One region of the Bartonella sp. MR168JLCBS genome, then DNA from elsewhere that is predicted to be linked to it. Evidence: predicted binding sites of a transcription regulator. Region 1 holds the regulator's gene; the other holds the start of a gene.
The links. The regulator HrcA, encoded in region 1, represses chaperone genes, less so after heat shock. The targets are predictions, from matches to a motif close to GTTAGCACTCNCNNNNNGNGAGTGCTAAC.
Positions count from the first base shown of each region.

Region 2: a site for HrcA is predicted at 2,059-2,087, ahead of groES (co-chaperone GroES). Genes of this name have one in related genera too.

Region 1 covers NZ_JBHIMP010000001.1:109,551-112,980, forward strand. Annotated here, with positions in the region: gene thpR (RNA 2',3'-cyclic phosphodiesterase) at 77-616, shown strand; gene grpE (nucleotide exchange factor GrpE) at 723-1,385, opposite strand; gene hrcA (heat-inducible transcriptional repressor HrcA) at 1,510-2,580, opposite strand; gene rdgB (RdgB/HAM1 family non-canonical purine NTP pyrophosphatase) at 3,109-3,430, shown strand, end outside.
Region 2 covers NZ_JBHIMP010000001.1:465,924-469,353, forward strand. Annotated here, with positions in the region: gene fumC (class II fumarate hydratase) at 523-1,911, opposite strand; gene groES (co-chaperone GroES) at 2,138-2,434, shown strand; partial or broken gene groL (chaperonin GroEL) at 2,493-3,430, shown strand, end outside.

The sequences.
Region 1 (3,430 bases):
TTCTATGGTACATGCCTCGCCTTTATTATCTATATTGTGTTTGGAATAGCATCTTTCATTATAAGGAGATAATATTATGGGTCGTCTATTTAGTGCCCTTCAGATTCCTCAACAAACAACACAACAACTTGTATCGTTGCAAAATGGCTTACCAAAAGCGCAATGGATCAACCCGCAAAATTTTCACGTCACCTTATCTTTTTTCGGTGAAGTTGAAAGTGCTACCGCAGATGCACTTATGCACGCCTTTGATACAATAAAGCTCTCTCCTTTTATGCTACAAATAGATGGTTTTGAAGTTTTTGGTTCAGAAAATGCTCCCCATTCTCTTGTAGTTCGCATTGAACCTTGTGAAAAGCTTAATCTTTTACATGAAAAGATGCAATATATCCGGAATAAATTAGAGTTAAAGCCTGATGAAAGACAATTTATTCCGCATATTACTCTTGCACGAATATTTGATATCAATCTTGAAGATCTTTCTTCTTATCTATCTTTTCAAGATGATTTTTTTATCCCTCCTTTTGAGGTCGATCACTTTGTTTTATTTTCATCGTCATCTCCCTCAAGCGAGGCCGTGTATCTTATAAAAGGAAGTTGGGCACTTCAAAGATAAAAGGGTGTTTATAACACCCTTTAAAAACTCTTTGAGAAAAGACCTCATATATGTGTAATTGCAGGGAATACTGCATTTTATGTTGGAGATTTATTATTGATGTGTTTTAAGCAGAATCAGTTTCAACAGAAGCTTCTTTTGCTCCTCCTTTGGCTACACCCACTATAGCTGGACGTAACACCCTTTCCCCGATAATATAGCCTGCCTGAACAACTTGTTGAACAGTATTATCTGGAACATCGGCATTAGGAATTTCAAACATCGCTTGATGAAAATGAGGATCAAATTTTTGCCCCTCTGGATGGATTTTTTGCACCCCATGACGTTCTAATGCTGCCATCATGGCACGTTCAGTCATTTCAACACCTTCTGCCAATGATTTCAAACCAGCATCACTTTCCCGCGCCCCTTCTGGAATAGCTTCCAAAGCACGATTGAGATTGTCAGAAACCGATAACATATCCCGTGCAAAATTAGCAATGGAGTAAGCCTTTGCATCCGCCACATCTCGCATAGTACGGCGTCGAAGATTTTCCATATCTGCAACAAGACGTAAAAGCTGATCTTTCAGTTCTTTATTTTCATCCTGCAAAGACGCTAAAAGATCACTAACCTCATTGCTTTCTTTTTCAACGTCTTCGTGTTCCTCTGTTTTATGTGTTTTTAAAAATTCATCGGCTGCCTGTTTAAGTGTATTACGATCAGCTGGATTTTTTAAATCACAATTTTCAAATGAAGCGTCAGTAAATTTGTTTTTTTCATCAGACATAAAAATTTTATTCCTTCATAAGATTCGTTATTCTCGATATCGAAATTCTACAGACAAAAATCAAGGGGTATCGATGTATATAATACAATGAGCTTTTATAGTACAAATACTTACCTGCATCGTTTTAACGCAATAACTGTGACACAAGTTGAGCTGTATAATCAACCATGGGCACAATCCTTGCATAATTAAGCCGTGTAGGACCAATAACGCCTAAAGCACCAATGACTCTTTGTTGTGAATCACGATAAGGCGCTACAACTAAAGAAGAACCAGAAAGTGAAAATAACTTATTTTCTGAACCAATAAAAATTCGAACCCCAGAACCTTCATCCGTTAAATCGAGAAGCTGTGCCATACTCTCACGCGTTTCAAGATCATCAAACAAATGGCGTAATCGTTCTAAATCTTCTTCTGCTTTCACATCTTCAAGTAAATTGCTACGCCCGCGAACAATGAGGTGTATTTTATGATCAGCACCTTCTCCTCCCCAAAGAGCTAATCCCGTTTCAACAAGATGATGCGATAAATCATCAAGTGCAGCCCGTGTTTCTGAGCATAAACGTGCAATTTCCTCTTTAGCTTCACTCAATGTTCGCCCCTGAATATGAGCATTGAGAAAATTCGTTGCCTCCGTCAGTTGTGCATGAGTAACCCCTTCTGGCAAATGAACAATACGATTTTCAACTTCACCTTGTTGAGTCACCAAAACGGCAAGAGCGTGCTCCCTATCAAGGCGCACAAATTCAATATGTTTCAATGTTCCTTCTTGTTTTGTTGCTAAAACAAGCCCTGCCCCACGTGAAAGATCTGAAAGAACTCGGCTTGCTTGAACAAGAAAATGTTCAACCGATTGTGCATGACCAGCCTCTTTGACTTGCATTTCAATATTTTCTCGCTCTTCGTTTGGCAAATCACCCGCTTCCATAAATGCATCTACAAAAAAGCGTAAACCTGATTGTGTCGGCATTCGACCCGCAGAAACATGTGGTGCATAAATCAAACCGAGATGTTCAAGATCACTCATCACATTGCGAATCGTCGCAGGTGATAATGTCTGTCGTAAAAGCCGTGAAAGATTGCGTGACCCTACAGGTTCACCATCATTAAGATAAGCTTCAACAATATGGCGAAAAATATCACGTGAACGTTCATCAAGATATTTTAGTTCATTATCAATAGTTTTGTGCTTCATCACAATTGTTTCACTACTTTTAAAATCCTCATCTCTTATATAAGTTTTGCCAAGGTTTGGTCAAATAGTCTAAAGTAGTATAAAAGCATATTATCCTATTGAGCCGTAAAATGCTACCTTTCAGAATGATGATTGATAAATTACGCAGGAGGTATTTTTTGTTAGAGTGTGTGAAAAATATTTAAGATAAGAGTTGATCTATAAAGTGGTCTGCTGTAGGGACTTGCCAAGAGAATTTGACTAAGAGAATCTGGATTGTTTAAAAACCGCTATAAGTAGAAAATTTCACCTTTTAGAGCAAGCCGGAAATTGGAAATTTACCATAAAAGTGCTATCATCAAAAAGACATGCCTTTCATATTTTTGCAAGGTTATCTTTGTACAAGATAAAAAATTTTGTTGGAATAAAATATCATAAAACGTGTAAAATAATCATATCATGTAAAATCAAGCAGAATGTGTGTATATGAGTATTTAAGCTGGTTTTTAGCACAAAAATAGTTCCCCTTTCATTTTTGGAGAAATCTATATGAGAAGCATAGCAGATAAAAAACTTGTCATTTCTACACATAACACCGGCAAACTGCATGAAATCACTACTTTAATTACGCCTTTCGATTTAATAATACAATCGGCAAAAGAACTGGGCTTGCCAGAACCAAAAGAAACGGGAAAAACATTTGAAGAAAATGCTTATATTAAGGCTTTTTCAGCAGCAAAAAAGACAGGACTTCCTGCCCTTTCTGATGATTCAGGCTTAGAGGTAGATGCATTGGAGGGTGCGCCAGGCGTTTATACCGCTGATTGGGCAATTCAAGCCGATGGCACACGTAATTTTCCAAAAGCTATGA
Region 2 (3,430 bases), 360 kb from region 1:
CTCCCAAACCCATTTCATGGCGGTGGCTCGTGAATGGTATAAAGATAAAGCCATTGAGCCCCCCTTATCTTTACGCTTCATAAAGAAGCAAGCCGGTACGATCATTATATTTACCAGCTCGTGGGTGTTGTGACAGCCCTCTCCACAATGTTGTGACAGTTCTTGGCACTTGAGGCGGTTCGTTAGAGGCGTTTTTAGTCATTTCTTATTTTATACAACTTCTATCCATACATTTATCCCGCTTGTGATGTGGAAGTAAGTGATTTTGATTGATTTAACATGGGACAGATTTAAAATGAGAAAATCCTACGGTATTCAGGATTCTCATTCAATATGAATGACGCGAGATTATCATTATAGATAAATACATTATCTCATTGAGACAAGAGCAGAAATATGGACCAGAGCCTAAAATGAACGCTGTGGGTAATCGTTATCGGTCATCGTCGGGGTGTAAACACCCCGATTTTTTGACAGAAAGATTTGTTTTAAGACGTTTGCATCTTTTTTTTAGTGAGTTGTTTATTGGGGAGAAATCATCTTTTTGGGATCAACCAGCCGGTCATAATCAGCTCCAGAAACGCCAGCTTTTATTGCTTCTGCGCGCAAAGTTGTATCATTTTTATGCGCTGCTTTGGCAATTTCAGCAGCTTTTTCATAGCCAATTTCTGGTGCAAGAGCTGTGACTAACATGAGTGAGCGCTCCATGAGCGAGTGAATATGAATGCGATTGGCTCGTAATCCTTGAATGCAATGTTCATCAAAAGAGCGCATGCAATCACCAAGAAGGGTAATTGATTGTAAAACGTTATAGCCAATAACAGGTTTATAAACGTTGAGTTCAAAATGTCCTTGGCTTGCGGCAAAGGTTACGCTGGTGTGATTGCCAAAAACTTGGCATGCGACCATGGTTAAGGCTTCACATTGCGTGGGATTAACTTTTCCTGGCATGATGGAAGATCCGGGTTCATTTTCGGGAAGACTGAGTTCCCCTAAACCTGAACGTGGTCCTGAGCCCAAAAATCGAATGTCATTAGCAATTTTAAACAGATCAGCAGCTAAGGCATTCAAGCTCCCATGGAAATGCGCAAGGGCTCCATGATGGGCGAGTGCTTCAAATTTATTGCTGGCAGTTTGAAACGTTATTCCTGTGAAAGCGCTCACTGTTTGCGCAAAAGCAATGTCAAAACCTTTTGGCGCATTTAGTCCTGTGCCAACAGCCGTGCCACCTTGAGCAAGCATGTGGACATCGGTTAGAGCATTTTCAATGCGCTGAAGATTGGCTTCTAATGCGGCACGATAGCCTGAAAATTCTTGTCCTAAGGTTAAAGGCGTTGCATCTTGGGTATGGGTGCGGCCGATTTTAATGATGTCTGCAAATTCTTGCTCTTTTTGTTTTAGTGTAGCAATAAGAGCTTCAAGGATTGGCAGTAAGTGTTGGCGTGTTTGCAACGTGGTGGCAATGTGAAGCGCTGTGGGAAAGGAATCGTTCGATGATTGACTCATATTGACATGGTCATTGGGATGAACTGGTTTTTTGCTTCCAAGTTTTCCTCCCAAAATCTTACTGGCACGATTAGCAATTACTTCATTGACATTCATATTGCTTTGTGTGCCAGAACCTGTTTGCCAGACGGAGAGTGGGAAATGCGTATCAAAATCGCCGGCAAGCACTTCATCGGCGGCGGCAATAATTGCTTTTCCAATATTTGCTGGTAGTTTTCCTTTGTCCATATTTACAACAGCTGCAGCTTTTTTGATAAGGACTAAGGCATAAATGATGGCAAGAGGCTGCTTTTCACTGCCAATATTAAAATTATGCAGTGAACGTTCAGTTTGTGCTCCCCAATAACGATCTTGACGTACCGAAATCGTTCCAAAGCTATCCGTTTCCTGACGTGTTTCAACCATGATAAGATCCTTTTTTGTTCACGGGTTCTTAAAAAAGCTAAATAACGCGAAAGTGCAATGAGAGGCAAGACTTTGAAGCTTCATTTAGAGAAATTATTTTATGGCTATTCTTGACATTAAGAGATGCAGATTTTATATCTAACTTATACTAGCACTCTCAAGCTATGAGTGCTAGCAAGAACTTTTAAGATTAATGCAATTATGTTCAGTTTTAAGGATTTAAAACATGGCTAATATACAATTCCGCCCACTTCACGACCGTGTCGTTGTCCGTCGGGTTGAATCTGAAAATAAAACGGCTGGTGGGATTATCATCCCTGATACAGCAAAAGAAAAACCTCAAGAAGGCGAAGTGATTGCTGTTGGTAATGGCGCTCTCGATGATAACGGAAAGCGTGTGCCTTTAGAAGTCAAAACAGGAGACCGTATCCTCTTTGGAAAATGGTCCGGAACTGAAGTCAAGATTAATGGGGAAGACCTCCTCATCATGAAAGAATCTGACATTATGGGAATTATGGGCTAATTGAAGCGCTTAATTTTTCATTGTGTACTATTTTGAGAAAACTCCAAGGAGAAATTAAATGGCTGCTAAAGAAGTCAAATTTGGCCGTGAAGCGCGTGAGCGTTTGTTGCGCGGTGTCGACATCCTTGCTAATGCTGTTAAGGTGACACTCGGCCCTAAAGGTCGTAATGTGGTGATTGATAAATCATTCGGTGCGCCTCGCATCACAAAAGATGGTGTATCCGTTGCAAAGGAAATTGAACTTGAAGATAAGTTCGAAAATATGGGTGCACAAATGTTGCGCGAAGTTGCTTCTAAAACCAATGATATCGCTGGTGATGGAACAACAACAGCAACTGTTTTAGGACAAGCTATTGTGCAAGAAGGCGTTAAAGCTGTTGCTGCTGGCATGAACCCAATGGATCTTAAACGCGGGATTGATGCTGCTGTGGATGAAGTGGTGGCAAACCTCTTCAAAAAAGCAAAAAAAATCCAAACTTCAGCAGAAATTGCACAAGTAGGAACTATTTCTGCTAATGGTGCTGCTGAAATCGGTAAAATGATCGCTGATGCTATGGAAAAAGTGGGCAATGAAGGCGTCATTACCGTAGAAGAAGCTAAAACTGCTGAAACGGAATTAGAAGTCGTTGAAGGAATGCAATTTGACCGTGGGTATCTTTCCCCTTATTTTGTCACAAATGCTGAGAAAATGGTCGCTGATCTTGATGATCCTTACATTCTCATTCACGAAAAGAAATTGTCTAATCTACAATCTCTTCTTCCAGTGCTTGAAGCTGTTGTGCAATCTGGAAAACCACTTCTCATTATCGCTGAAGATGTGGAAGGTGAAGCCTTGGCAACACTCGTGGTCAACAAGTTGCGTGGTGGTTTGAAAATTGCTGCTGTAAAAGCACCTGGATTTGGTGATCGCCGTAAAGCAATGTTAGAGGATATCGCAATCTTGACATCCGGACAGGTTATTTCTGAAGATGTGGGCATTAAACTTGAAAATGTCAC